3 regions of the Kitasatospora sp. NPDC002227 genome follow, and region 3 is predicted to be linked to each of the others. Evidence: riboswitches for the same ligand, from Rfam matches in the RefSeq annotation. Region 3 holds a riboswitch; each other region holds the start of a gene.
The links. A riboswitch is a leader RNA that binds a small molecule or an ion and turns the genes downstream of it on or off. The one in region 3 is predicted to bind cyclic di-AMP.
Positions count from the first base shown of each region.

Region 1 (9,659 bases), on a different contig from region 3:
ACGCGACCAAGGCCCAGCGGTTCTACGACGGCATGTGGGCGCCGGGCGAGCCGGACGACAACGGGGAGTTCGGCTTCTGGTGCCCGACCACCGGCACCGGCAAGAACGTCTGCTCCGACGGCGGCTGGGGCCGGCAGGGCTACCACCAGCACCTCGCCGTGCGGAAGCGGTACGTGCTGGAGGCGACGGCGCTGTACTTCGACAACTCCACCAAGCGCGACGACTGGACGCAGGCCGCGGCGACGGCGGCCACCCTGGCCGTGGGGCCGGACTACTACCTCACCACGCGGTAGCGGAGCGCCCGACTCCCGTACAGGAGTTCAGCTTTGAGCCGTTCGGGTCAAGGTCTGGGCAAGGCGGCCACTCGGTCCCTATTGTCTGGTGGGATCAGGAACAACTCTCCTGCCATCGGACACCACCGCCCACACTCCGGGAGGCCCCACGTGATCCGCACCAGCTCCGTCCGCCGCCGTCTCGCCGCCGCAGCCGGGGTGCTGCTGGCCACCGCGGCCCTGTCGGCCTGCGGCACGGGCCCGGCCCACCAGGGGTCGGCGGCCGTGGTCGGCGGTGAGCGGATCAGCATCGCCACCGTCGAGGCCCGGGTGGGCGCGGTGCGCACGGCCGCGGCGGCCCAGCAGGGCGGCGGGGCGGAGCCCGCCGGGCTGAGCCGGCGGATGGTGCACGAGCTGGTGCTGGACAAGGTGGTCGACCGTGCTCTGGCGGACCACCAACTGGAGGTCACCGCCGGGGAGATCGCCCAGGCGCGGGAGGCGGACGGCAAGCTGCTCGGCGGCGAGGACGGCCTGGTGCGCGCGCTGGTGCTCAAGCAGTACGTCCCGGCGGGCGAGATCGACGCCTTCTACCACCAGCAGCTGGGCATCCAGAAGCTGGCCACCGCCGCGGGCAAGGACTCCCGCACGGCCGACGGTGTCGCGGCCATCCGCAGCGCGCTGGCCACCGCGGGCGAGGAGCTGAGCATCCAGGTCAACCCCCGCTACGGCTCGTGGGACTCGAAGCAGATCTCGCTGGTCGACAGCGCCGACGCCTGGCTGCCGCAGCCGGCCGCCTCGGCCTGAGGCCGGAGCGGGATCCGCTAGGTTCGGAGCGTGGAGACTCCGAAGCTGATCCTGCTGACCACCACCCACCGCGTCGCCCCCGGCCTGCTCTCCTGGCCGGCCTGGGAGGCGCTGCGGGGCGCCGCCCGGGTGCTCGCCGCCGATCCGGCGCACCCGCAGCTGGGGCCCGTCCGCCAGGCCGGGGTCGCGGTGGAGCTGGTGGAGCGCGGCAGCGCCCCCGCGCTCGCCCGGCTGCTGACGGAGGGCGGGGCCGAGGCCGGCGGCGGCGTGGTCTGGCTCGGCAGCCCGGACGGCGACCCGGGGCTGACCGACGCGCTGGCCCGGATCGCCGTCGAGCAGGCCGGGCAGGTGCCCGAGATCGAGGTGCTGCCCGGCTCGTACGACCTGCCGGGCGCCCGGCTGCTCGACCTGGTCTCGGTGATGGACCGGCTGCGCTCGCCCGGGGGCTGCCCCTGGGATGCCGAGCAGACCCACGACAGCCTGGTGAAGTACCTGGTCGAAGAGGCCTTCGAGCTGGTCGAGGCGATCGAGGAGGGCGACCGCGAAACGCTCCGCGAGGAGCTCGGCGACGTGCTGCTGCAGGTCTTCTTCCACTCCCGGATCGCCGAGGAGCACCCCGAGGACGCCTTCACCATCGACGACGTCGCGGGCGACATCGTCGAGAAGCTGATGTACCGCCACCCGCACGTCTTCGGGGACGTGGACGCGACGGAGACCGCCCAGGTCGAGGCGAACTGGGAGGAGCTGAAGCAGGCGGAGAAGCAGCGCGAGTCGGTGCTCGACGGGGTGCCCGGCGGGCTGCCCGCGCTGGCGTACGCGGCCAAGCTGGTCTCCCGGGTCCGCCGGGCGGGCTTCACCGGCGTGCCGGACGCGCCGTACGAGCTGCCCGCCGAGCTGACCGCGGATTCGGCGGGCACGCTGCTGCTGGCCGTGGCGCAGCGGGCGTTCGACGAGGGTGTGGACGTGGACGCCGCGCTGCGGGCCGCCGCTCGGGGCTACCGCAGGGCGGTGCGCGCGGCCGAGGGGTTGCCGGAGGACTGACGCTGCGGCGGCACGACCTCGCCGATCGCCTCGCCGACCAGGGCGAGCAGCTCGGCCAGCGGGTCGAGGTGGCGGGGCAGCTCGTCGAGGGAGACGATCCGCTCCCCGCCGGGGCCGGTCACGCAGAACAGGTCGATCGGGCCGAGGTGCTTGGCGGCGGTGGCCACCAGCGCGGCGACGTCGCTGGGCTGGTGGACGTCGCTGCTGACGCCGACCACCGGGCAGCCCGGCCGGTCGAGCTCGGCGGCGAGGTCCTCCGCCACCCCCGGCAGCTGGTCGGCGATGAGCATGCCCTTCGCCCCGGCGGCCGCGAACCGGCGCGCCAGATCGGCCCCGGACCCACCGCGGAGTACCGCGATCACCACCACTGCCCCGGCTACCCGCATGACCTGCTCCTCCTTGAGCAATCCGCCCCTGGTGGCACCGCACCGCCGCCAAGGAACTGTCGGAGGATCGTAGGCACGCGACGACCCCCCGCAACAGGGAATACCCGCCAGGTGACCAGGCTCACGCCTGCCGGGGCGGGATACCTTCCTCCGGCGTGAAGGTGACCGGCAGCTCCCGCAGGCCGCGCATGATCAGCCCGCCGCGCCAGCGCAGCTCCTCCGGGTCCACCGCGAGCTCCACGTCCGGCAGCCGGGTCAGCAGCGTCCGGAAGGCGATGCGCCCCTCCAGGCGGGCCAGCGGTGCGCCGATGCAGTAGTGGATGCCGTGGCCGAAGCCGAGGTGCGGGTTGTCCGCGCGGGCCAGGTCCAGGGTGTTCTCGTCGCTGAAGCGGGCCGGGTCGCGGTCGGCGGCGGCCAGCACGACGAGCACCGGGTCGCCCACCGCGATGCGCTGCCCGCCGATGTCGAGCGGCTCGGTGGCGAACCGCCAGGTCGCCAGCTCCACCGGTCCGTCGTAGCGCAGCATCTCCTCGATCGCGGTGTCCACCAGCTGGCCGTCGCCCTCGGCGAACGCGGACTGGAGCAGCGCCCGCTGGCCGGGGTTGCGGAACAGGGCGAGGGTGCCGTTGCCGATCAGGTTGATGGTGGTCTCGAACCCCGCGAAGAGCAGCACGAAACACATGGCCGCCGCCTCGTTCTCGGTCAGGTGCTCCCCGTGGTCGCTCGCCCGGATGAGCCCCGAGATCAGGTCGTCGCCGAGCTCCGCCCGCTTCCGGTGGATCAGGTCGGCCAGGTAGGCGCGGATCTGCTTGACGGCCCTCGCCACACCGCCGCGCGGGCCGCCGCCGTGCCGGATCATCATGCCCGCCCAGTCGCGGAAGTCGTCCTGGTCCTCGGCCGGCACCCCGAGCAGGTCGCAGATCGCGTAGATCGGCAGCGGGAAGGCGAACTCGTGGATCAGCTCGGCCGAACCACGGGCGGCGAACCCGTCGAGCAGGCGGTCCGCGAGGTCCTGCACCCGGGGCTCGAACTCCGCGACCCGGCGTGGCGTGAACGCCTTCGACACCAGCCGGCGCAGCCGGGTGTGGTCCGGCGGGTCGATGTTGAGCAGGTGGGTCATCAGGTTGGCGCTGCGCTCGCCCGGGATCCCGGTCTTCCCCTTGGCGTGGTCCGGCTCGTCGTGGTGCGCCGGGTTCTTGCTGAGCCGGCTGTCCGCGAGCGCCTGGCGGGCGTCGGCGTAGCGCGTCACGAGCCAGGCCTCGACGCCGCTCGGCAGCTGCGCCTTGTGCACGGGTGCGTGCTCGCGCAGCCACGCGTACGCCGGGTAGGGATTGGCGGCGAATCCCCAGGTGAAGAGCTCAGGCCGATCAGACATACCCCGACGGTATCCCGCCGTGGCGGTCCTGGGCCCGCCAGGCCTCGGGCCCGGTCCGGGAGTCGTCTGACATACCGTCATATCTGTTGTGCCGCAGGCGATTGCGTATGGCAACGAAGTGGTCTTCAATCGGACGGGGAGGGCGAAGGGGGAGGTATGCGCTCAGGGGGCGGGCGGCCGCGCAGGCGGCCGGCTTGGCTGCGCAGGCAGCGGGGGGCCCGGGCGTCCGCCGCGGGGCTCGTTCTCGTGGGCTGCGTCACGCTCGGCCTCACCGCCTACGGCACGGTGGACCAGGGGTTCGGCAACTTCGCGCTCAACATCGGCGTCGAGGGCATGGTCACGCTGACGGCGATCGCCGTCATCGGCCCGCTGGTGCGCAGCAACCAGGAGGGCATCTTCCGCTTCCACCCCAGCCTCAACTACCGCCGGTTCCTGGAGCAGACCGAGCAGGCGCGCCGGCAGGTGCAGATCCTCACGACGTTCACCCCGCTGCTCCAGGAGGGGTACGCCGAGCGCTTCCTGCTGAACGTCCGCAGGCTGCTGCGGTCGCAGGTCCAGGTCGAGGTACTGGTGGCGAACCCGGACTCGCTGACCATGCAGCAGCGGCAGCGGGAGCTGGCGGTGCGGGGCGACGACGTGATGGGCGGCATCCACGAGAACATCCAGACGCTCCACCGGTTCGTCTCCGAGCTGCCCGCCGAGGAGGCCGCCCACCTCTCGGTGCGGATCTACGACGCGAGCGCGTCGGTCATCATGCACCGCTGGGACGACCGCAGCCTGATCTCCTTCCTGCCGACGGACCGCCTGGCGGAGGAGGGCTCGCACCTGGAGATCCCCATGAACTCGCCCATCGGAGCCTTCGTGGAGGCGCGCTACAGCGAGCTGTGGAGCGACGCGGCCACCATCAGCCTGGACGAGTTCATGACCACCAGGCTGACCCTGCTGGGCGACGGCAGGCCGGGCACGCCGCTCGCGGGGCACTACGTGACGGTCGACGGCGCGGTGTTCGTGGCGTCGCCCGGCATCATCGCGGCCCAGGCGCTCCACCGGGAGCGGGCCCTGCAGGTGCACGACGGCTCGGCCGCCTACGACGTGGTGGTGCTGGACCCGGACGACACGGAGAACCACGGGCAGCTGCTGGCCGCCTTCCGGCGCAAGTACGGGAAGATCGACCTGCACACGCTGGTCCGCCTCCATCGGACGGACGAAGGCTGAGCGGGCGCCCGGCGGCTCAGCTCCAGGCGGCGTAGTACCCGGTGAGGGTGGCGCGCAGGCTCTCCGTCAGCTTGGGGACGAACTCCGGGGGCGGCGAGAAGACCGGGTGCAGCGACTCCACGGCCTCGGTGTAGTGGCGGCGCAGCTGCTCCTCGATCCGCACCGGCCACTCCGGCGTCACCCGCCAGCGGGTCTCGTAGCCGGAGGCCATCATCTGGTCGACGCAGCCGTCGACGATCTCGGCCCGGGTGCCGGCGGACAGCGGCGGGCGGACCGGGGTGAACGGTGCGAGTTCCTCGACCAGCGGCCCGCCGCCCTCGACCATGGCGGCCACGTGCTTGGCGAGCAGCGGTGACTGGTGCAGACCGTCCCGGTAGGTGCCGGTCACCAGCCAGAGACCGTCGACCCCGGCCGGGCCGATCAGCGGAAACCCGTCCGCGGGCACCGGCCGGTTGCCGACCTGGATCGCGAGCAGGGAGGCCTCGGGCAGCTTGGAGTAGAGCTGGTCCACGGCGCACTCGAGCAGGAACTGCACGTCCCGCACGGTGCCGTGGCTCCGGGGCTGCTCCACGAGCACATTGGTGGCGCCCACGTAGAGCACGCCGTTGCCGCGCGGCAGGCAGTGGATCCCGCAGGCGAAGGCCCGGTTCGGGCTGCGCAGCACGGAGGAGCTGGTGGTGCCGTCCTTGATGCCGAAGAGGGCGGAGACGCCGTAGCCGCTCACCATGGGCGGGATCCTTCGGCGCACCTCCTCGGCCTCGCCGAGCAGGCTCAGCGACTGCGCCCCGGCGGCGATGACGACCCGGTCGCAGTGCAGCGACCCGCCGTCGGCGAGCCGGACCCCGGTCACCCGGCCGTTCCTGACCTCGGCCCGGACGGCCGCCGCGTCCACCGTGGTGCCGCCGAGCGCGGTGAAGGCGCGGTCCAGTCTGGCCAGCAGGCGGTCGGCGTCGACCCCGTGCTCCCCGGGGACGTACAGGGCACGGAGGGGGCGCGCGAGCTCGTCCGGCGAGAGCCAGTCGAGCTCCTCCGGGTCCACGTGCTCGAACGGCTCGCGGTACTCGCGCAGCGCCGACTCGATGGCGCGGAAGTTCGCGGAGTCGACCTTGGCCGTCCCGATCGAGTTGAGCAGGACCACCGTCCCACGTGCGGTGATCACGCTGTCCTCGGCGCCCGAGGCCGCGCTCAGGTCGGCGTCCCAGCGGCTCCATTCGGACCTGGCGCGGTAGTCGGTGGCGAGTTTGGCCCGGCCGCTCGGCGTGCTGAGCAGGGAGGTGGTGACCTCGCCGAAGCAGCCCAGCATCGCGCCGGCGGCGGCCGAGGCCGCGAAGGGGCGTGAGCGCTCGCCGACCAGGACGACGCGCATCCCGCGCCGCACCAGCTCGAACGCGAGCGAGGTGCCGATGACGCCGTTGCCCACCACGACGATGTCAGGACTGGAACCGTTCACTTGCTCTCCGCGTTGTGAGCCTCCGGCTTGGCCCATCGTAGCCCGCGCCCTGCTGCACCGGTACGGGAGTTGACGATGAGTCAGGAGGTGCGCCCGGGGCTTCGCCGGGCGCGTCGCCGGAGGCGCCGGCCGGAGCTCTGAATACGTATCGAACCGGACATATCCCCACGGTTTGTAGGCAATCCATGACGCCCCGTAATTCCGGTGTGATACAGGCGATATGAGCTTGTGATCTGACGTTCGCTCTGCTTACTCTCCCTGGTGTTCGCAGCTGCGAACCCCGGGGCGCGGGACGCCGAATCCTGCCCGCCGCGCCGCCGGGCACCCGACCTGACCCCGGGCAGGGGCGGAGGACCCAGGTTTGGTGCCGTCCTCCACGGCTTGGGGTGAAGCCGCGTCAGCCGAAACGTTCCGCCATGGAATGCCGAGGCCCAGCGGCCGGGCCACCTCCCGGTCCGAACCCGACAGCTCACTTCGTAGGCGTGCGGAGAGGGAATTTCATGCTGTTCACCGGTTCGGGCCGTCACCGTCGCCGCACCCAGGCCGAGAAGGCCATCGCCGTCGCGGGTGTCGCGGGCGTCGGCCTCGCACTGCCGCTGCTGGCCGCCACCGGCGCCCAGGCCGCCTCCGTCTCGACCTGGGACCGGGTCGCCGACTGCGAGAGCGGCGGTGACTGGAGCATCAACACCGGCAACGGCTTCTACGGCGGCCTGCAGTTCACCTCCAGCACCTGGAAGGCCTACGGCGGCGGCCAGTACGCCGCGCAGGCGAACCAGGCCTCGAAGGGCCAGCAGATCGCCGTCGCCGAGAAGGTGCTCGCCTCCCAGGGCCCCGGCGCCTGGCCGGTCTGCTCGGTCAAGGCCGGGCTGGGCGGGGGTGGTTCGGCCGCCGACGTGGACACCTCCTCGGAAGGCACCTCCACCCGCGCGGCGAAGCCTGCGAAGCCCGCCGAGAGCAAGGCCGCCCCGGGCTTCCCGGGCAAGGCCGGCTACGACGCCGCCACCGGCAAGTACTGGTACCAGAAGGACGGCGGCTGGTACTGGACCAGCCACCAGAGCGTCTACCGGCAGTTCACCGCCCCGGCTCAGCAGCTGAAGGCGCAGCAGGCCGCCAAGGCCCCGGCCCAGGCGCCCGCCAAGCCGGCCTCGCCGAGCCACGGCTACACCGTCCGCAGCGGTGACACCCTGTCGGGCATCGCCCAGGCCCAGCACGTGAACGGCGGCTGGCAGGCGCTGTACGACGCCAACAAGCCGACCGTGGGCGGCAACCCGGACCTCATCATGCCGGGCCAGGTGCTCCGGCTCGGCTGACCCGGCCGGCGCCGTGGCCGCCCGCCCGCCGGTGAACTACCGGTGAGTAGGCGGCCACACGGTGAGACAGGGCCAAGGTCAGCGCGGCTGCGGGGCCGGGTGCGGTTAGGCTCTGGGCGTAAGGACTCCGCCATCGTCCCCATAGGAGATGCCTCGTGCCGTCCATTGATGTCGTCGTAGCCCGCGAGATCCTCGACTCCCGCGGCAACCCCACGGTCGAGGTCGAGGTCGGTCTCGACGACGGCAGCACCGGCCGTGCCGCCGTGCCGTCCGGCGCCTCCACCGGAGCCTTCGAGGCGCTGGAGCTGCGCGACGGTGACAAGAACCGCTACTTCGGCAAGGGCGTCGAGAAGGCCGTCCTGGCCGTCATCGAGCAGATCGGCCCGGAGCTGGTCGGCTACGACGCCACCGAGCAGCGCCTGATCGACCAGGCCATGCTCGACCTGGACGCCACCCCGGACAAGTCCTCGCTCGGTGCCAACGCGATCCTGGGCGTCTCCCTCGCCGTCGCGCACGCCGCCTCCGAGGCCAGCGACCTCCCGCTGTTCCGCTACCTCGGCGGCCCCAACGCCCACGTGCTGCCCGTCCCGATGATGAACATCCTCAACGGTGGTTCGCACGCGGACTCCAACGTGGACATCCAGGAGTTCATGATCGCGCCGATCGGTGCGGAGTCCTTCTCCGAGGCCGTCCGCTGGGGCGTCGAGGTCTACCACACCCTCAAGGGCGTGCTGAAGGACCGCGGCCTCTCCACCGGCCTGGGCGACGAGGGCGGCTTCGCGCCGAACCTCGACTCCAACCGCGAGGCCCTCGACCTCATCACCGAGGCCATCAAGAAGGCCGGCTACACCCCGGGCAAGGACGTCGCGCTCGCCCTGGACGTCGCCGCCTCCGAGTTCTACAAGGACGGCGCGTACCAGTTCGAGGGCAAGGCGCTGTCGGCCTCCGAGCTGATCGACTACTACGCCGACCTGGTCGCCAACTACCCGCTGGTCTCCATCGAGGACCCGCTGAACGAGGAGGACTGGGACGGCTGGAAGGCCATGACCGACCGCCTCGGCGACAAGGTCCAGCTGGTCGGCGACGACCTGTTCGTCACCAACCCGGCCCGCCTGGCCCGCGGCATCGAGACCGGCACCGCCAACTCGATGCTGGTCAAGGTCAACCAGATCGGTTCGCTGACCGAGACCCTGGACGCCGTCGAGCTGGCCCAGCGCAACGGCTACCGCTGCATGATGTCGCACCGCTCCGGCGAGACCGAGGACGTCACCATCGCCGACCTCGCCGTCGCCACCAACTGCGGCCAGATCAAGACCGGCGCCCCGGCCCGCTCCGAGCGCGTCGCCAAGTACAACCAGCTGCTGCGCATCGAGGAGATCCTCGACGACGCCGCCGAGTACGCGGGCCGCGGCGCGTTCCCGCGCTACAAGTACGAGGGCTGATCACCCGAGCACGCCTGACCGGTGCCCCGGCGCTCACCCCGTAGGGTGGGTGCCGGGGCACCGGTGCGACTGGAGGAGGGGCGACGAGATGGCCAAGTGGAAGATCCCGGGCCGCTTGGCGCGCCCGCGCTTCACCAGCCGGGCGACCGTCCTCGTCCTGGTGCTCTGCTCGCTCGTCGCGATCCTCGCCTACCCGACCCGGCAGTTCATCGCCCAGCGGTCCGAGATCGCGGCCCAGCGGGCCAAGGCGGAGCACGCGAAGCAGCAGGTCGAGCAGCTGAGCCGGGAGCGCGCCCGCTGGCAGGACCCGGCGTTCGTCCGCACCCAGGCCCGCGAGCGGCTGCACTACGCGATGCCGGGCGAC
Region 1 covers NZ_JBEOWY010000002.1:310,017-319,675, reverse strand. Annotated here, with positions in the region: gene ABT095_RS03295 (serine/threonine-protein kinase) at 1-293, shown strand, start outside; gene ABT095_RS03290 (SurA N-terminal domain-containing protein) at 444-1,076, shown strand; gene ABT095_RS03285 (nucleoside triphosphate pyrophosphohydrolase) at 1,107-2,117, shown strand; gene ABT095_RS03280 (SDR family NAD(P)-dependent oxidoreductase) at 2,072-2,503, opposite strand; gene ABT095_RS03275 (cytochrome P450 family protein) at 2,625-3,878, opposite strand; gene ABT095_RS03270 (hypothetical protein) at 4,125-5,093, shown strand; gene ABT095_RS03265 (NAD(P)/FAD-dependent oxidoreductase) at 5,110-6,543, opposite strand; cyclic di-AMP (ydaO/yuaA leader) riboswitch at 6,861-7,042, shown strand; gene ABT095_RS03260 (transglycosylase family protein) at 7,044-7,853, shown strand; gene eno (phosphopyruvate hydratase) at 8,009-9,295, shown strand; gene ABT095_RS03250 (FtsB family cell division protein) at 9,384-9,659, shown strand, end outside.
Region 1: linked by a shared signal. The riboswitch ahead of ABT095_RS03260 (transglycosylase family protein) and the one ahead of ABT095_RS16860 (C40 family peptidase) in region 3 are both predicted to bind cyclic di-AMP.

Region 2 (9,659 bases), on a different contig from region 3:
TGCCGGGGTTCATGACGTAGAAGGTGTCGCCGTTGCAGTCGGAGTCGAGGAAGACCGTGGCGGTGGAGTTGGTGAAGTTCTGGGGGGCGTAGGCCGGGTCCGCTTCGGTCGCGCCGTCCAGGTTGAGGCAGACGCCGCTCTGCGGGTCCGCGAGCACGGCCTCGGCGCCCGGAGCGACCTTGTAGAGGAAGTCGCCCGTGGCGGCGTAGGACGAGGTGGGCATGGACAGGGTGAGCAGCAGTGCGCCACCGAAGGCGGCGAGGGAGGTGCGCAGACGCATGGGGACAGAACCTCTCGGTCATGGTGGGTGCGTGCGCAGCTCACCCTAGGTAGCCGGATCGGTGCGGAAACGATCCACTCGGCGACGAAAGGCGCGTTCGGCTCCGGTGCGCCGGGAAACCGATTTCGCTTTCCGGGCACCTGTCGCATAGAGTGAAGTCACCGACGCGGGGTGGAGCAGCTCGGTAGCTCGCTGGGCTCATAACCCAGAGGTCGCAGGTTCAAATCCTGTCCCCGCTACTCAGTAGCAACGGAAGGCCCGGCAGATTCGTCTGCCGGGTCTTCTGCGTGCTCGGGGTCAGAGCGCGCCGAGCAGGACCCGGACGGCCAGGCGGTGGACGCTGGTCAGGGCGCGGATCAGCAGCGGGGAGAGGAAGACCAGGAGCAGCCCGAAGGCGGAGAAGCCGGCTATCTGCCACGGGGAGCTCAGGTAGTAGCGGTGCTCACCGCTCCCGTTGCTGAAGTCGAAGAGCTGCAGGCCGGGCCAGGGAGTCCAGCGGGCGATCGCCCAGTGGTAGGCCGGGTAGAGCGCGGCGGCCCAGCCCACCGAGAGCACGACCGTGGCGGTGACGAAGGCGAAGACCGCGTACGGGAACATCACCAGCTGGTAGATCACCGCGCGCCAGCCCGTGCCGTCGGCCAGCCGGGCGGTGACGGCGCCCCAGAAGCCGGGACGGCTGGGGCGGACCGGTGCGGGGGCGGGGACGTCCATGTCGAGCAGGGTGCGGGCGCGCAGCCGCTCCATCGCGCCGAAGCCCCGGGCGCTCGCCAGCAGCAGGCCCAGCACCGGCAGGCCGACCACCGTGACCAGCAGGCCGGCGCCGACCGAGAGCCCGGTGATCGCCAGCACGAAGGCGGCCGTCGCTATCGGGAAGGCCGTCAGCACGAAGCCCAGCTCGCGGTACGTCGCCCCCGCGAACGGCGCCTGCAGGAACGAGGGCGCGGGCCGACGCCGGTACGGGTACTGGCTGGTGTCGAACAGCGCGGTGCTGGGCTGCGTGGTGCTCATGGTCGGCCCCCTGGGCTTGGCTTCGTGGTCCTCGCTACGTCCTCCACGATGCCGTGCCGGCCTGGGTCAGCACATTGGAGCAGGCTGCCGGATTCATGGTGGGGTTCTCCCTACCTCCGTCCGGGTGAGGACGCCCCCTCGCGCTCCCCGGAACGCCAGGCGCCGCGCGGCCACTCGGTCTCCAGCAGGGAGTACTGGAGCGCGTCGTACCAGCGGTTGCGCAGGAAGAGGTCGTGCCGGATCCGGCCCTCCAGCTGGAAGCCGGCCCGGGTGAGGACGCGGGAGGAGGCGGTGTTCTCCGGGTCGACCCGGGCCCAGAGGCGGTGCAGGCCGAGCGGGCCGAAGGCGAAGTCGCAGATCAGCGCGGTGATCTCCCCGGCGTAGCCGTTGCCCCAGGTGTCCTTGCGCAGCGCGTACCCCAGGAAGGCGGCGCGGTTGCCCTCCAGGCCGAGCGCGACGTTGCCGATCGGGACGGCGTACTCGGGCTCGCCGTCGGCCAGCCGGGTGACGGCGAGGCGGTAGACCGTGCGGGGCTCGGCCTCGGCCTCGTCGAGGAAGTGGACGATCTGGTCGGCGCAGTGCTCGCGGTCGCGCGGCTCGAAGGGCAGGTACTTGGCCGTCTCCGGGTCGCCGAAGACGGCGTGCAGCGAGTCCACGTCCTCGGGGGTGTGGTGGAACTCGCGGATCGCCAGCCGGGGCCCGAGCAGCCGCACCGGGCCGCTCGCCGCCGCAGGGTTCACGTCCACCGGTTCCTCCTCCGCCGTCTGCCGAGCCACCGACGATACCGCCGCCCGGCCGACCCACCGGATACCGTACGCAGGGTGAACGTCGAAGACCTGCAGCTCACTCCGCACACCCGCACCGCCGATCTGCTCGCCTGGGCGGCCGAGGCGGGCCACCCGCCGCTGCCCGAGTCCGCTGTGCGGGCGGTGCTGACGCTGCTCGAGCTCGGCGACGCACACCTGCACGACGGGTGGCCGGAGCTGAGCTCGCCGGTGGTGGAGCAGCTGCTGTACGAGCGGATGTACCTGTACGTGCAGCCGGCGGCCGAGCCGGAGGCGTACGGGGAGGCGGTGCGGCTGCTGATCGACCGTCAGCGGGCGGCCCGGCGGCTGAACGCCAAGCGGTGGGAGCGGCTGCACGCGGAGGCGGAGTGGCAGGGGGAGCTGCTGTGCGGGCTGCTGCGGCAGCCGCACCTGGTGACCTGGCCCCGGCTCTACACCCTGCTGCTGCGGGCGGCCGGGGTGGACGAGGGCGACCCGGCGGCGGTGCGGGCCTGGCTGGACGCCTTCGGGGAGCTGCCCGAGGCCGATCGGCTGGCGGCCTTCGGGGCGCTGGAGGAGGACGGCACGCTGGACTGGGTCGGCGGGGACGGCGGCTGGGGGCCGACCCGGGTGATCTCGGTGGGCATGGCCACCGACGGCGCCCGGCTGCTGCTCGAGCAGTGGCTGATGCGGCGCAGCTACGACAACCTGGCCGACAGGCAAGCGCTCGGCCTGCCGATGCCGGACGAACTCTCCGGCGACTACCCCGAGTTCGAGGCGGCCGTGGCCCGGGAGGCGCTGCGCCTGCTCGGCGAGTGGACGGTCCCGGGCCTGCCGGAGCTGCTCCTGGAGTACCCCGCTCTCGCCCCCGAGCCGGGCTCGGCGGAGATCGAGGCGTACCTGGCCGCGCAGGAAGCAGCCCAGGAGGCGGCACAGGGCGACGGCGAGGAGTAGGGGGCGGCTAGGGCCTGTCCGGCCGGTCTTGTCGGATCAGCGCGCGGCGTCGGGGGCCCGGCTGGGCGTGTGCCCGAGTCACCCTCGTACCGGGTCGTACTCGGGTGATTCGGGCGTGCGTCCAGGCGGGATTCCCGGCGTCGCGCGCCCGGCAAGACCGGCCGGACAGGCCCTAGGGCTGGAGGCCGTGGGCCTGCAGCCAGGGCAGCGGGTCGACCGGGGCCGCGCCGGCCGGGCGGACCTCCAGGTGGAGGTGCGGGGCGGCGGGGGCGGCACCCGGGCGCGGGCCCGGGGGGTTGCCGGTGGCGCCGACCCGGCCGAGCTGGGTGCCGGGGGCGATCGGGCCGGAGGCCACGGTGATCGCGGAGAGGTGGCAGTACCAGAGCTCGGTGCCGTCCGGCAGGGTCTGGATCACCCGGTAGCCGTACGCGCCGGACCAGCCCGCCGAGCTGACGGTGCCCGCGGCGACGGCGACCACCGGGGTGCCGGTCGGGGCGGCGAAGTCGAGGCCGGTGTGCAGCTGGGACCAGTACGAACCGGACTGCCCGTAGTGGGCGGTGAGCGCGTAGCCGCTGACCGGCAGGGCGAAGCCGTCGGCCACCGGCTGCTCGGCGGGGGCCGGGGTGGCAGCCGGGGCCGGGGCCTGCTGGGTCTCGGCCTGGGTGGCGGCCCGCTTGGCCTCGGCCTCCTGGGCGGCGGCCAGCCGGGTCTCCTCCGCGGCGGTGCGGCTGCCGTCGGCCTGCTGCTGGATGCGGGCGGCGAGCGCGAGACCCGGGTCGGCCGTGACCGGGGCTTCGTCGGGGGTGGTGACCGGCGCGGTGGGCGCGGTGGCGGCCGCGGCGAAGCCGGTGGCGCCGAGTGAGGCGGCCATCGCGGTGACGCCGATCAGCGGGCCGCCGACCCGGGCCTGGCGGGGCATCCGGTGGCGGGCGCCTTCGTCGGCCGTCGGCATGACGAGCTCGTCCAGCAGGTGGTCGGCCGGGCCGGGGGCCACGGGGGAGTGCGTCGACGCCACGGGAGGCGCGCTCCTTTCCTTCCTTCGCGCCTACCGGGTTAGCTGACGGGTTCGGAGCAGGAAGGTCTCCTACGGCCGGGCGGGCCCGGCTGATTCACCCCAGTGGAACGTGGTTCCCCGGCTCCCGGGCCCACCGGTGAGGGCGGGTCCATGGATTAGGCGACGGCGCACGGTGCCGTTTCGGGTACGGCGTTGCCGACCGCGCTGCGTTATCAAACGTTAATCCGAGTGGCCCCTGATTCCAAGCCACTGAACATCTCGGTCCAGACCTCTGACATGTTTCGAGCGGTTAGGACCGATTTGCCCACTGCCCGGACGGGCAACGGTTGAGTATCCGTACTCAGGTGCCGCGCGCGGGAGTTGGCGATCCTGGATGACATGACCACACAGCTGCAGAGCCGGACCACCTCCGCCTACTACCTCCAGGCCATCCTGTCCTTCGGCCTCGCCAGCGCCGCGCTCGCCATCGGCATCGCCTATCTGCCCGTCAGCTCCTGGGTACGCGGATTCCTGGCCGTCGGCCTGCTCTACGAGATCACCTCGGCGTTCACGCTGGCCAAGGTGATCCGCGACCGGCAGGAGGAGGGCGCCCTCACCAGCCGGGTCGACCAGGCCAGGCTCGACAAGCTGCTGGCCGAGCACGACCCCTTCCGGGTGGACGCCGCCTGAGGTGGGCCCCACTACTCCTGGGCGGCGGCGCGCTTGGCCGCGAAGGTGACGCCACCGGAGGACCAGTGGGTGGCGGGGATCTCCTCGATCGCGACCCAGATGTTCTCCGCGGCCACGCCGGTGATCCGGGCGTAGGCGGCGGTCAGCTCGCGGGTGATCGCCGCGTTCTGCTCGTCGGTGCGGCCGGACAGCTGCTTGACGTTGATGAACGGCACGAGGGCTCCTTGGCTGCGTCGGATCGACGGCGTCGAACGGGTCCCGAGACGGTACCCCACGGCGGCGAGCGCGACGGCGCGCGTCCGAGGGCTTGACGGCTAAGGCTATTAGCCTTAGCTTTATGGCTATCAGGCACAGCGCACCGGCCACGAGGAGAACGCAGTGAACGCCACCGTCAACGCGCCCAGCACCGCCGCCACCCAGTACCTCGACCTCCCCGGCGGCCGGATCGCCTTCGACGACAGCGGCTCCGGCGAGGGCACCCCCGTCCTGCTGCTGCCCGGGATGCTCGACTCCCGCCAGGCCTACCGGCACCTGCGCCCGCTGCTGCTCGCGGCCGGGCACCGGGTGGTCACCATGGACCTGCGCGGCTTCGGCGAGTCCTCGATCGAGTGGGACGACTACTCCCCCGCCGCGATCGCGACGGACGCGCTGGCCCTGCTCGACCACCTCCGCATCGAGCGGGCCGCCCTGGTCGGCAGCTCGTACACCGCCGCCTCGGTGGTCAAGGCCGCCGGGCTCGCCCCCGAGCGGGTGGCCGGGATCGCGCTGATCGACGGGTTCGTGGAGAACCTGCCGGCCAACGCCCTCCAGCGCGTGATGGTCAAGGCGCTCGGGCACACGGTGCTCCGGTTCCCGGCGTTCTGGGGCCTCTACCTGCGGAAGATGGCATTCCCGACCGCCAAGCCGGCCGACCACGACGCGTACGTGGCCGGGCTGGTCGACGCCCTGCGCACCCCCGGGCGGCGGGTCGCCACCCGCGGCTACGTCTTCGGCGACTCCGCGCCGGTCGGCTGGGGCGCGGACGTGCAGAGCCCGGCGCTGGTGATCATGGGCGAGAAGGACCCCGACTTCCCCTCCCCCGCCGCCGTCGCCGAGCGGCAGGCGAAGGCGCTGAACGCCCGGACCGTGCTGATCGAGGGCGCGGGCCACTACCCGATGGCGGAGTTCCCGCAGGCCACCGCCGAGGCGCTGCTGCCCTTCCTGGCGGAGGTGGCCTGATGCCGCGCGCCGGACTCACCCCGCGGGCCGTGGTCGACCACGCCCTCGAACTCCTCGACGCCCAGGGCCCCGAGGGCCTGACGCTGGCCGCCGTGGCGGCGAAGGCGGGCGTGGCCACCCCCTCGCTCTACAAGCACGTGCCCGGCGGGCTGCCCGAGCTGCGGCGCCTGATCGCCGTCCGGGTCACCGAGGACCTGGCCACCGAGCTCGGCGAGGCCGTCCTTGGCCTCAGCCGCGACGAAGCCGTGGCCGCCCTGCTCGACGCCTACCTCGCCTACGCCGGGCGCTCCCCGTACCGCTACGCCGCCCTCCCCCAGGCCCCGCAGGACGACGCCGACCTGCAGCAGGCCGCCGCCCGGCTGGTCGGTGTGATCATCGCCGTCCTGCGCGGCTACGCCCTGGCGGGCGAGGAGGCCGTCCACGCCGCCCGCACCGTCCGCGCCATGGCCCACGGCTTCGCCTCCCTGACCACCGCCGGCGCCTTCCAGCTCGCGGCGGACCTCTCGGCCACCCGCGACCGCCTGACCCGGGTCCTGACCGAGGGCCTGCGGCACTGGCCGCCCGCCGGGAGCTGAGACCCGCCTCCGGCGGGGGACGCGAGGCACCCCGACCGTGGCGGCGGCGCCCGACGGGAGCTGAGTGTGTGTCGGTTGGTCACGACCGGTACGGATTTGGGTGGGAATTCGAGACCAATCCGACGCATGTTGTCCCTCAGACTGAGCACGTACTGTTCGGGAAGCAGCGGATCTCAGCAAGGGGTGTGGGCAGCATGACGCAGACCGCGCGTACCACCGGTCTCATCCCGGGCCAGCGCACGGCCTCGCCGGTGACGGCGACGGCCGGGGCGGTGCCGGCCGAGAGGGCGGGCGGCGCGGTGCGTCGGGCGTTCGAGGTAGCCCGGTCCGCGTGGCGGCTGCGGCCGGTGGCGGCCGGGCCGGTCCAGACGTACGGGGAGTCCGACGGGCAGTGACGCCCGCCTCCCCGGCTCGGAGAGCGGCGCGGGATAGATTGGGCGGATTGTCCGGATCGGTCCCGCGCGGAGGTGGGGGTGCCCGCAGTCACGACGGTGGCGCGGCAGGTGGGGCTGCGGCTGCGGCGCGGACCGCTGGGCCGGTGGCTGAGCCGGCTCCTGGACGGGGACACCGCCGCCGAGCGGACGGCCCTCGGCGTCCTCACCGGCCTGACCGGCCTGCTCACCTGGGTGTCGGTCCGCTGGCCGGACCTGTGCCCGCCCTCCACTCTGGTCTTCCCGGTGATCTGCGGCGGGTTCGTGCTGCACACCCGCCGCCAGCTGATGCTGATGGTGCCGGTCGCGGCCGGCCTGGTCATCGACTTCTTCGTCCGCACCCCGTACGGGCTGCGGCCCGGTTCGGCGATCGTGGTGGTGACCGCCGCGGTGCTGGTGCTGCTCACCTCGCGCTACCGCACCCGGCTCGGCCTGCGCGGCACCCGGGGCGACTCGATGCTGCTCGAACTCTCCGAGCGGACCAGGGCGCTGGGCCGGATGCCGGTGCACCTGCTGGACTGGCGGTTCCACCGGGCACTGGCCCCGGTGAGCGGGGCCTTCTTCTCCGGGGACTTCCTGCTCGCCTCGCACCGGGCCGAGCGTGACCTGCTCGAGGTCGTCCTGGTGGACGTCTCCGGCAAGGGCAGCCGGGCGGCCGCACGGTCGATGCACCTCTCCGGGGCGCTGGCGATGCTGCTCGGCTCGGTGCCCGCCGAGTCCTTCCTGCCGCGGGCCAACGACTACCTGTGCCGGCTGGACTGGGAGGACGAGTTCGCGACGGCGGTGCACCTGGCCCTGCGGCCCTCCAGCGGGGAGTACCGGCTGTTCCACGCCGGGCATCCGCCGGCCGCCCACTACCACCGGGCGCTCGGCGGCAGCTGGCAGCTGCGGGAGGCCGGCGGGCCGGCGCTGGGGATCCTGCCGGGGGCCTCCTTCCCCGCCGCGGGCGGGCAGTTGGAGCACGGGGACGCCCTGCTGCTGTACAGCGACGGGCTGGTGGAGGTGCCCGGCGAGGACATCGACGAAGGGATCGGACGGCTGCTCGCCGCGGCGGCCCCGCTGCTGCGCACCGGCGGCCCGGCCGACCCGGCGGCCGAGCTGCTGCGGCTGGTCGCCCCGGACGTCGCGGACGACCGGACGGTGGTCGTCCTGCGCCGCCTCGGCGCCGGGGCGTGAGCGGGCGGCCGGCCCCGGGCTCTTCGCCAACCGCCCGGGCCTGACACCCGATCCGGCCACCGGCGGGACACCGCTGGTGGGGCCGTCGCCGGACGGGCCCGAGCGGCCCGCCGATCCGCTGACCAGGCTGAGCAGTGGCTGGGAAGGTGGCCGGGAGATGGCCGAAACCCGACTACCGCTGCACGCAAGGGCCGAAAACCGACGCAATCAGGTCACTCAACGTCAGAACTGCTCACCCATGGATAGGATCATCGCCCTAGAATTCGCGGCGTGACGACGACTCAGTGGTTCAGCACCGCAGCCGGTGTGCTCGCCGCCCTCTCGCTGCTGGCCGCCGCCCGCTACCACGCGGTCGCCGCCAATCTGCGGGCCAGACTGGCCGAGCAGGGCGAGGAGAACGCCGCACTGCGGGAGCGGCTCCACGAGGAGAGCGCCCGCCGGGACGCCGAGAGCGCCGCCATCCTGCACGAACAGGAGCTCAACACCTCGACCCAGCGCGCCTTCCTGAGTGTCGCCCGACGGATCCTGGTGATGGCCCATGACCAGCAGGCCGGGCTGGACGAGATGGAGCGCACCCACGACGACCCGGCGCTGCTCGAGGGGCTGCTCAAGGCCGACCACGCCGCCGCCCAACAGGCCCGGCTGGCCCAGACCTTGGCCGTGCTCTGCGGCGCCCGCGCCGGGCGGCACTGGCCCGAGCCGGTCTCGCTGGAGGACGTGGTGCGCGGCGCGCAGTCGCGCATCCTGCCGTTCCAGCGCGTCGTGGTGCGCAGCCGGATCGAGACCGCCGTGGTCGGCGCGGCCGCCGAGGCGCTGATCCACGCGGTGGCCGAGCTGCTGGACAACGCCACCCGCTACTCCCCGCCCTCCACCCAGGTGTTCGTCACGCTGATGCCGGTGCACAACGGCGCCGTGATCGAGATCGACGACGGCGGGGTCGGCATGCCCGAGCAGGCCGTGGAGAAGGCCGCCAACGCCCTCGCGGGCGGCTCCACACTGGAGGTCTCCCGCCTCGGCGAGGTGCCGCAGCTGGGTCTGGCCGCCGTCGGGCGCCTCGCCGAGCAGTACGGCTTCCGGGTCACGCTCAGCTCCGCGCCCTCGCCCTACGGCGGGGTGCGGGTGGTGGTGCTGCTGCCGCACGCGCTGCTCACCGAGCCGCTGCCCAGCGGCCTGCCGCCGGTGCCGGACGGCATGGAGGAGCTGGTCACCCCGGTACTCCCCCAGCGCGGCCGGGGCGCGCACGCCCGCCCGGCGGGCGAGGGCCCCGTCGAACCCCCGCGCGCCCTGCCGCGCCGCACCAACCGCCGTGGCACGGCTCCCGTGCCACCGCCCGAGGACTTCGGCGGTGCCCCCGTGCCGCCGCGCTCGGCCCTGGAGGCGCAGACCTTCATGTCGCTCTTCCAGGCCGGCACCGCCAGCGGCCGGTCCGCCGCCAGCAAGTCGTACCAGGACCAGCAGTACGACGGCCCGCCGTACCCGGGCGGGCCGTACGAGGGCCTGCCGTACGAGACCGAACTCCCCCGACTTCCCCAGCGTCCCGGAGAACCCCATGACTCCCAGTCCTGATCT
Region 2 covers NZ_JBEOWY010000026.1:66,694-76,352, reverse strand. Annotated here, with positions in the region: gene ABT095_RS22815 (hypothetical protein) at 1-280, opposite strand, end outside; tRNA gene ABT095_RS22810 (tRNA-Met) at 446-519, shown strand; gene ABT095_RS22805 (sensor domain-containing protein) at 578-1,288, opposite strand; gene ABT095_RS22800 (GNAT family N-acetyltransferase) at 1,399-2,034, opposite strand; gene ABT095_RS22795 (hypothetical protein) at 2,110-3,006, shown strand; gene ABT095_RS22790 (M23 family metallopeptidase) at 3,179-4,021, opposite strand; cyclic di-AMP (ydaO/yuaA leader) riboswitch at 4,035-4,193, opposite strand; gene ABT095_RS22785 (YiaA/YiaB family inner membrane protein) at 4,400-4,690, shown strand; gene ABT095_RS22780 (tautomerase family protein) at 4,702-4,905, opposite strand; gene ABT095_RS22775 (alpha/beta fold hydrolase) at 5,069-5,908, shown strand; gene ABT095_RS22770 (TetR/AcrR family transcriptional regulator) at 5,908-6,483, shown strand; gene ABT095_RS22765 (hypothetical protein) at 6,678-6,878, shown strand; gene ABT095_RS22760 (PP2C family protein-serine/threonine phosphatase) at 6,957-8,090, shown strand; gene ABT095_RS22755 (ATP-binding protein) at 8,361-9,656, shown strand; gene ABT095_RS22750 (roadblock/LC7 domain-containing protein) at 9,640-9,659, shown strand, end outside.
Region 2: linked by a shared signal. The riboswitch ahead of ABT095_RS22790 (M23 family metallopeptidase) and the one ahead of ABT095_RS16860 (C40 family peptidase) in region 3 are both predicted to bind cyclic di-AMP.

Region 3 (9,659 bases):
CGGCACCAGCGCGGTGACCCGGGCCCGGGGGTACAGGCGGAGGTAGCCGCCGAGGACGCCGGCGATCGCGCCGGAGGCGCCGACCACCGCGCGCAGGCCGTCGGGGCGGCCGGTCTCGGCGAGGGCGTAGCCGTAGGCGGCGAGGTAGCCGACGGTGAGGTAGAGGAGGAGGAAGCGCAGGCGGCCGAGCCGCTCCTCCAGGCCGGGGCCGAAGACGAAGAGGAAGAGCACGTTGCCCAGCAGGTGCAGCCAGCCCGCGTGCACGAAGAGGGAGCTGAGCACCGAGAGGACGGGGAGCTTGCCGGGGGTGGGGGCCAGGGCGCAGTCGGGGGTGGCCTTGGGGAGGGCGGCGAGCTGTTCGGCGTCGAGCGGGCGCCCGCTGGTCAGTTCGGCCGGGACGGCGCCCCAGCGCTGCTCGTACCGCTGCTCGGCGCAGGCCCGGGCCGGGCCGGTGCCGTACGCCGGGTTGAAGCCGGAGCTCGGGCTCACCAGCACGGTGAGCAGGCAGAGGGCGATCAGGGCCAGGGTGGCCACCGGGGCCCGGCCGCCCGGGCCGGCGCCGCGCACACCGAGCCGGTCGAGGAGGGAGACGGCCATGCCAGCGAGCATTCCTCCCGAAGGCCCGGGCTAGACCGCTTGTCCCGCGAGTGGGTCAACGGCTCGAGGTCTCAGGGCCTGGACCGGTGACCGGGCGCTCACGGGCAGGCAATAGGCTTGGGCCGTTCCGAGACGGCTGTACAGCGCCGTACATAGCTGTCGGGCCACCAGAGATGAGGACTCCAACGATGACCATCGCCGCCCCCACCGCTGAGACCCGCTGGCGCTGCACGCTGTGCGGCAACCTGACCCGCTTCGACGTGACCAGGTCTTCGAGGGTGATCGAGTTCCTGCACTTCGACCTGGCCGGTGAGGCCAAGGTCGAGGAGACCGAGGTGCTGACCGAGACGCTGGAGTCGGTGCGCTGCCGCTGGTGCAACGCCGTCGACCAGGTCGAGCTGGTGGCCCGGCCGGGGGCCGAGGAGCCGGCGGCCGGCGAGGCCGAGTAGCAGGATCGGTCCTCCCGCCGGATCCGGCGGGAGTGTGGCGTGGTCCCGGGTGGGGCACGGTACCCGGGACAATTGCAGAGAGCGGTGGGTTCAAGGGCAGCGGCAATCGGCCGTGGGGACCTCGCACCGCAGGATCGGAGCCGAGGACGTGGTGGACGCAGCGAGGGGGCCGGCCGAGCCGCAGGGGCAGCCGCCCGCTGAGGCCGAGGCCGCCGCGGCCCTGCCCGCGGCCGCCGAGCCCGGCGAGGGTGCGGGGCCCGGCGAGGGCAGGCTGGCCGAGAAGCTGGACCGACCGCTGCCCGAGGGCGTGCGCCGCCGCGTGGTGGGCATTGCCGCCGACGCGCTCGGCGGCCTGCCCGCGGCCGACCTGCCCGCGTCCTTGCGTCAGTACGCCAAGTTCACCCCCGCCCGCCGGGCGAAGTACGCCGCCCCGGCGCTGGCCGCCGCGCTGGAGGCCGAGCCGGCCTTCCGGGTGCGGATAGCGGACCGGCTGCGGCTGGGGCAGCCCGATCTGGTCAAGGCCCTGGAGGCCGGCAGCGTGCCCGGCGCGGCCGACCCGATGGACGTGGCGGCCGCCGCCTACCTGCTGCGCCCGGCCGGGTGGAGCCGGCTGGTGGCCGAGGCCGGCGAGGAGGCCGAGCGGGCCGGGGCCGAGGGGATGGCCGCCGAGGCCGCCCGCTTGGTGGAGAAGCTGCAGGCCGAGCTGGCCGAGCTGCGGACCCAGGCCCGGGCCGACCTGGACCGGCAGCGGGCCGAGGGCGAGAGCGTGCGCAAGGAGGCGGACTCGCTGCGCAAGAAGGTCCGCAGCCTGGAGAGCGACACCCGGCGGGCCCAGGCGGAGACCCGGCGGCTGCAGTCGGAGCTGGACGCGGCCAAGGCGCTGACCTCGGCCGAGCGCAGCGCCGCCGAGAGCGAGGCCCGGCGGCTGCGGCACCGGGTGGTGGAGCTGGAGACCCTCCTGGAGGCGGGCCGCCGCACCGCCCGGGAGGGGCGCTCGGTGGAGGACATGCGGCTGCGGCTGCTGCTCGACACCGTGCTGCACGCCGCCCAGGGCCTGCAGCGGGAGCTGGCCCTGCCGGTGGCCCAGCTGCACCCGGCGGACCTGGTCGAGGCCGTGGTGCCCGGCTCGGCCTCGCCGCACGACGTGGCCCGGCGGGCGCTGGCCGAGGACGACCCGGCGCTGCTCGACCAGCTGCTGGCGATCCCTCAGGTGCACCTGGTGGTGGACGGCTACAACGTCACCAAGACGGGGTACCCGGCGCTGCCGCTGGAGCAGCAGCGGATCCGGCTGCTCGGCGGTCTGGCCATGCTGGCCCAGCGCACCCAGGCGGAGGTCACCTGTGTGTTCGACGGCCAGGACCTGGACGTGCCGGTGATCATGGCGCCGCCGCGCGGGGTCCGGGTCCGGTTCAGCCGGACCGGGGAGACGGCGGACGAGCTGATCCGGCGTCTGGTCCGGGCCGAGCCGCAGGGGCGGCCGGTGGTGGTGGTCTCCACCGACCGCGAGGTGGCGGACGGGGTCCGCAAGGCCGGGGCGCGGCCGGTGAACTCGATCCTGCTGCTCAACCGGCTGGCGCGGAGCTGAACGGCGGCCCGTCGCTTGTGGCGGGCTTGTGTCGGCGGCGTGAATCCGCTCCGGGTACGGAAGTTCGTGGGGGTCGGAGAGTGGCGCAGCCGCTCCAAACTCACTAGGGTCTGGCGTCAAACCTATTTTCCGGACTATCGCCTGATCGGGTGAGTCCAGCAGGAAGAAGGAGCAACACCCTTGGCCTCCCACCGCCGCCCCAAGCAGCCGAGCCGCGCACGGGTCACCGTGCTGACGGCTGCCGCAGCGACCGCGGTCGCCCTGTCCGCGCAGGTGAGTGCCCACGCTGCGCCCGGCCGTCCGTCCGTGGACGAGGTCAAGGCCCAGGTCGACAAGCTGAACGAGGACCAGGAGAAGGCCTCCGAGGCCTACAACGGTGCCAACGAGCGGGCCAACCAGCTGCGTACCCAGGCCTCCCAGCTGCAGGACCAGGTGGCCCGCGGCCAGGAGCAGATGCAGGTGCTGGCCACCGGTCTCGCGGCCGTCGCGGGTGAGCAGTACCGCAACGGCGGCATCGACTCCTCGGTCGCCCTGATGCTCTCCTCCAACCCGCAGGGCTACCTGGAGCAGGCCTCCAGCGCCGCCGAGGTCACCGCGACCCAGGCGCAGACGCTCAAGTCCCTCAAGGACGAGCAGCGCCGCCTGGACCAGCAGAAGCAGGAAGCCGCGGAGGTGCTCGCCGAGCTCGACCGCAGCACCAAGGTCCTCAACGACGCCAAGGCCGAGGTCCAGCAGAAGCTGCAGGAGTCCAAGCGCCTGCTCAGCCAGCTGAGCGCCGCCGACCGGGCCGCCGTGATGGGCGACCGCGCCTCCCGCAGCGACAACCGCGCCATGCTAGCCAACCTGCCGCCGGCCAGCGGTTACGCCGCCACCGCGGTGGCCGCCGCCGAGAGCAAGCTCGGCCACGACTACGTCTGGGGTGCCGAGGGCGCGAACGTCTTCGACTGCTCGGGCCTGATGGAGTGGGCCTACGCGCAGGCCGGTGTGTCGATCCCGCGCACCTCGCAGGAGCAGGCCACCGTCGGCACCCGGGTGCCCTCGATCGCCGACGCCCAGCCGGGCGACCTGCTCATCTTCTTCAACGACCGGCACCACGTCGGGATGTACATCGGCGGCGGCAAGTTCATCCACGCGCCGAAGACCGGCGACGTCGTCAAGATCGCGGACGTCAGCGTCATGTCGATCAACACCATCCGCCGCGTCTGACCCTTCGACACGCCGAGGCCCACCGAGACACTCCTGTGATCCAGGACACCTCCGGTGGGCCTTTTCGTCACCCGTAGTTGAGGAATTGTCAGCCGCGCGTACCTTCGTTGTCACGCTCGGTCGCATTCACAAGCGAACTTGGCGCAGATTCAGACTTTTTTCCGACAAGGATTTGAACCGATCACGGTTGGGTTACTAGGTTGGTCCCCCGAACCACCGCACGGTCGTTCACCCAACCCGGGTGACGGCGGTGGAACCGCCGAGTCTGAGAAGCAGCGGGGCGGGCCGAGAGTTGGCCCTCCTGAGTGAGAGCCCTCGCGGGGGCGCTGTCGATCGGAGCCGGGGAACCACGTTCCTCGGGGTGAATCGGCGCCAGGTCGGGCGGCCGTCGTGAGACGGTGGGCCGGTGAGGCGTCGTAGGGCATCTCTTCCAGCCCGAACCCGTCAGCTCACCCGGTAGGCGGCGTAGGAAGAAGGAGCCCGCCTTCGTGGCGTCCCATCGTCGTCCCAAGCCCGCCAGCCGGACTCGCATCACCCTGATGACCGCCGCCGCCGCCACCGCGGTCGCGTTCTCCTCCCAGGCCGGCGCGCACGCCGACCCGGCGCCGACCAAGGACGAGGTCAAGGCCCAGGTCGACCAGCTCAACCAGCAGGCCGAGCTCGCCACCGAGAAGTTCAACGCGGCGACCGAGAAGGAGCAGAACCTGCAGAAGCAGGTCGGCGCCCTCCAGGACCAGGTGGCCCGTCAGCAGGCGCAGGTGAGCACCATCCAGCAGAGCCTGGGTGAGATAGCCGCCGAGCAGTACCGCAACGGCGGGATCTCGCCCACCGTGCAGCTGATGCTCTCCAGCTCCCCCGACTCCTTCCTGACCCAGGCCGGCGCGATCAACCAGATCGGCGCCTCCCAGGCGGACGCGCTCAAGACCCTCAAGGACGAGCAGCGCACCCTGGACGGCCAGAAGGCCGAGGCGCAGGCCAAGCTCGCCGAGCTGGACGCGACCACCAAGAGCCTCAAGGCCGACAAGGAGGACGTCCAGGCCAAGCTGGCCAAGGCCACGGCGCTGCTCGACTCGCTGACCCAGCAGGAGCGGGACGCGCTGGCCGCCGCCGAGGCCAAGGCCGCGGCCGACGCCAAGGCCGCCGTGCAGGGCGACCGCGCCTCGCGCAGCTCCTCCCGTACGACCCTCAACCCCGGTGCGCCGGCCAGCGGCTACGCCGCCGCCGCCATCGCCGCCGCCGAGAGCAAGCTGGGCGTCGCCTACGTCTACGGTGCCGCCGGCCCCGACAACTTCGACTGCTCCGGCCTGATGCAGTGGTCCTACGCCCAGGCCGGCGTCTCGCTGCCGCGCACCTCCCAGGAGCAGGAGAACGCCGGCACCAACGTCGGTCGCGACATCGCCAACGCCCAGCCGGGTGACCTGATCATCTACGAGGGTGGCGGTCACGTCGGGATGTACATCGGCAACGGCCAGATGATCCACGCTCCGCACACCGGTTCGGTGGTCCGCTACGAGTCGGCCACCGCGATGTCGATCGTGGCGATCGTGCGCGTCTGACGCTCCGCCGGTTTTCCCGCAGGCCCGGTGCCCCCGAGGGGGTGCCGGGCCTGCGGCGTTCCCCGGCAGTGGATCTGATGTCCGATTAGTGGGCGAATATTCGAGTTCGGGGAGGTTTGGACTAGATCGCCAGTACTCGCTATGTTCTGCCGCATGTCGATGCCTCGCCGTTCCCCCCTGCCGGGTGTGCACAGGATCGCCCGGGCGCTGGCCATCACGGCGGCCGCCACCGGGGTGCTGGCCGCCGCCGTCGGCACCGCCGAGGCCGCCCCCGCCGAGCCGCCCAGCCGCAAGGACGTCAAGGCGCAGGTGGACCAGCTCTACGACGAGGCCGAGAAGGCCTCGGAGCGGTTCAACGCCGCCGAGGAGACCCAGAAGCGCCTGCAGGCCGAGAGCGGCCGGCTGCTCGACGAGGTCGCCGCCGGGCAGGACGGGCTGAACCGGCTGCGCGGCGAGCTGGGGGCGGTGGCCGCCGCCGAGTACCGTGCGGGCGGGATGGACCCGACGGTGCAGCTGATGCTCAGCTCCGACCCGGCCGGCTACCTCAGCCGGGCCCGCAGCCTGGACCAGGCCGCCGCCCGGCAGGCCGAGACCCTGCACGAGCTGGTCGACCGTCAGCGCCGCCTCGACCAGCGCCGGGCCGAGGCCCAGGCCAAGCTCGGCGAGCTGGACCAGGTGCGGCGCTCGCTGACCGAGAGCAAGCGGGAGGTCCAGCAGCGGCTCGCCACGGCCCAGCACCTGCTGGACAGCCTGGGCGCCGCCGAGCGGGCCCGGCTCGCCGCGCAGGACGCCGAGGAGGCCGAGAGCCGCGCCACCCGGGGCACCGACCGGCTCGACCTCGGCAACCAGCCGGCCTCCTCCGAGCGGGCCGCCGCCGCGCTGGCCGCCGCCATCGCCAAGATCGGCTCCCCGTACGTCTACGGATCGACCGGCCCCCGTACCTTCGACTGCTCCGGTCTGATGTACTGGAGCTGGCGGCAGGCCGGAGTCTCGCTGCCGCGCACTTCGCAGGAGCAGGCCCACGCGGGCCAGCGGATCAGCCTCGCCGAGGCCCGACCGGGAGACCTGGTGATCTTCTACAAGGACGCCCACCACGTCGGCATGTACGCCGGCGGCGGTGTCGTGGTGCACGCGCCCTACCCGGGGGCCAAGGTGCGCTACGAGAGCGTCAGCGCGATGCCGGTGAGCGGGGTGGTGCGGGTCTGACCGGTGCAGGGGAGCAGCCCGTGCTGTCCCGGCGCGGAGCCCTGCTCCTCGCGGCCGGGAGCTTCGCGCTGCTCTCCCCGCCGGTCCGGCGCCCGCCCAAGGCGGCCCCGGCCGTCCCACCCCCGGTGCGGCCCCAGCTGGAGGCGCTGCTCACGGCCCGGTCCGCCGCACTGCTGCGCCGGGACGGGGCGGCGCTGACCGCGCTCGCCGCGCCGGAGGCGGTGCCGGGCGAGCTCACCCTGCTGGCCCGGCTGGCGGAGCTGCCGCTGGCCGGGCTGGGCTACCGGCTGACCGGGGTCGGCGAGCCGACGGTGGGCGGCGGCGAGAGCGGCGCGGCCGTCGAGCGGGTGAGCGCCACGGCCGAGCTCGGCTACCGGGTGGACGGGGTGGACGCGCACCCGGCCCTGCTGGGGCGGCGGGTGGAGTTCGTCCGCAGTGGCGGGCGGTGGCTGCTGGCCTCCGACGAGCCCGCCGGGGCGGTGGCGCTGTGGGACTTGGGCGCCGTACGGGTGGTGCGCGGGGCCCGCAGCACCGTGCTCGGGCTCGGCGAGCCGGGGGAGCTGGCGAAGACGGCGGCGCTGGCCGATCACGCGGTGCCGGCCGTCAGCGAGGTGTGGGGGAGCGGCTGGGCCGGGCGGCTGCTGCTCGAGATACCGGCCAGCGAGGAGCAGTTCGCCCAGCTGCTCGGGGTCAAAGCGGCGGACTACCAGGGCATAGCCGCCGTCACCACCGCCGCGACCGGCCCTGACGGGCAGTCCGCCGCCGACCGCGTGGTGCTCAACCCCGAGGCGTACGCCGAGCTCACCGACCTCGGCCGGCGGGTCGTCACCACCCACGAGGCCACCCATGTGGCCACCCGGGCCGACACCAGGGCCTGGACCCCGCTCTGGCTCTCGGAGGGCGTCGCCGACTACACCGGCTACCGGTCGACCGGCCGCACGCCCCGGCAGATCGCCCCCGAACTCGCCAAGGACGTCCAGGCCGGGCGGCTGCCCGCCGCGCTGCCGCTCGACAGCGACTTCACCGCCGGGGCGGTGGGCATAGCGCAGGCCTACGAACTGGGCTGGTCCGCCTGCCGGCTGATCGCCGAGCGCTACGGGGAGCCCCGGCTGACCGCGTTCTACCGCGCCGCCGGGGCGGCCGGGCCGACCGCGAGCCGGGACCAGTGGCTGGACGGGCTGCTGCGGGCCCAGCTGGGGGTGGGGCTCGATGCCTTCGTGAAGGAGTGGGTGGCGGAGCTGAAGCGGCTGTTCGGCGGCTGAACAGGGCGCTACTTGATGCCGTCGAGCAGGTGCTGCTCGTAGGTGATGCCGGGCCGGATGGTGTAGGCCGGGGCCGCCGGGAGGGCGGGCAGGACGACGGTGCGCGGCGCCTCGGGGGCCCGGGTGGAGCGCCAGAGGCGGCGGCAGGAGAGCAGGGTCGCGGCCAGCAGCAGGAGGTTGCGGACGGTCAGCACGGCGACCCCGAGCGGCTGGCTCGCGTGCACCTGGCCGAACAGCACCGGGAACTCCAGGGTGGTGACCAGGGTCGTCACCAGGATGATCACCGCGACGGGCTTCTGGCTGGTGCCGCGCACCGTGAGGCAGACCGCCGCGACGCCGACCAGCCAGACCAGGTACTGCGGACTGATCACCCGGCTGGTCACGGTGAAGACCAGCAGCGCGGCCAGCGCGGCGTCGTACGGGGTCGAGGGCTGCCAGCGCTTGGCCCGCAGCCGCCACACCAGCAGCCAGCCGAAGCCGAGCGCGGTGCCCGCCACCGCGGCCTTGGAGAGCACCGGCACCCAGGGCCCGAGCATCTCGAGCGAGCCGTAGTTCATCGAGACCTGCCCGCGCCAGCCGCCCGCGAGCCGGGCGAAGTGCAGCGGCAGGGCCGCCAGCGACTCCACCTCGATGCCCCGGTCACGCTGGAACTTCAGGAACTCGAAGGCGCCGTTCATGCCCGCCGCGAGCAGGAAGCCCACCGCGCTCAGGGTGGCCAGCGCGGCCGTCCAGGAGCGGCGGGTGCGGCGGCCCTTCGGGGTGCCCGCCAGGGCCAGCACCGGCCAGACCTTCACCAGGGCGCCGAAGCCCAGCAGCGCCCCGCCGAGCGCGGGCCGCCGCAGCACCGACAGCAGCCCGGCCACCGTGATCGCGGTGACGATCAGGTCGTACCGGCAGTAGACCGTCGGCCCGAGCAGCGGCACCCCCGCGACCCAGACCCAGGCCCCGGAGAAGCTGCGGCCGCGCTTGGCGCCCGCCCGCATCAGCAGGCCCATGGCGAGGGCGTCGACCACGCCGCAGATCACGTAGAAGGAGACCAGGTACGACCAGGGCAGCAGCCCCGGCAGCAGGATCACCAGCGCGGCACCGGGCGGGTACTGCCAGGTCACGTCGTCCAGCGGGAAGGTGCCGGTCTGCAGCACCTCGTACCAGCCGTGGTAGATCACCGAGACGTCGGCCGTCACATCGGCCCCGGAGATCCGGATCACGCCCATGACCATCAGCAGGATCAGCGCCCGGGTGACCACCCAGCCGGCGCCCAGCGCCCAGAGCGCGCCACCGGCGGGGGAGGGAGCGGGGGACAGCGCGGTGCTGCCGCTGCCGGTAGGACCGGCGTGGACCAACGCCACCCTCTGCTCCCTCGTTCGTCTCGGACACCGCGCGGCCTGACGGCGCTCCCGGCGAACGGCGGTGTTGACCTATGGTACGGATCAGCGCCGGGTACACCGAGCACCCCCCTACCGAGCGAGCCGTCAGCCATGCACAAGACCCTGATCGTCACGAACGACTTCCCGCCCCGGCCGGGCGGGATCCAGGCGTTCGTCCACAACATGGCCGTCCGTCAGCCGGCGGGCAGTGTGGTCGTGTACGCCTCGACCTGGCGGGACGGCAGCGAGGTCGCCCGGTTCGACGCCGAGCAGCCGTTCCCGGTGATCCGGGACCGGACGAAGATGATGGTGCCGACGCCGCGGGTGACGCGGCGGGCCGCGGAGATCCTCAAGGCGGAGAGTTGCGACTCGGTCTGGTTCGGGGCGGCCGCGCCGCTCGGGCTGATGGCGCCGACGCTGCGCCGGGCCGG
Region 3 covers NZ_JBEOWY010000015.1:147,868-157,526, forward strand. Annotated here, with positions in the region: gene ABT095_RS16840 (rhomboid family intramembrane serine protease) at 1-597, opposite strand, end outside; gene ABT095_RS16845 (hypothetical protein) at 786-1,046, shown strand; gene ABT095_RS16850 (NYN domain-containing protein) at 1,267-2,631, shown strand; gene ABT095_RS16855 (C40 family peptidase) at 2,812-3,837, shown strand; cyclic di-AMP (ydaO/yuaA leader) riboswitch at 4,152-4,315, shown strand; gene ABT095_RS16860 (C40 family peptidase) at 4,326-5,393, shown strand; gene ABT095_RS16865 (C40 family peptidase) at 5,547-6,599, shown strand; gene ABT095_RS16870 (hypothetical protein) at 6,620-7,861, shown strand; gene ABT095_RS16875 (glycosyltransferase 87 family protein) at 7,870-9,210, opposite strand; gene ABT095_RS16880 (glycosyltransferase family 4 protein) at 9,340-9,659, shown strand, end outside.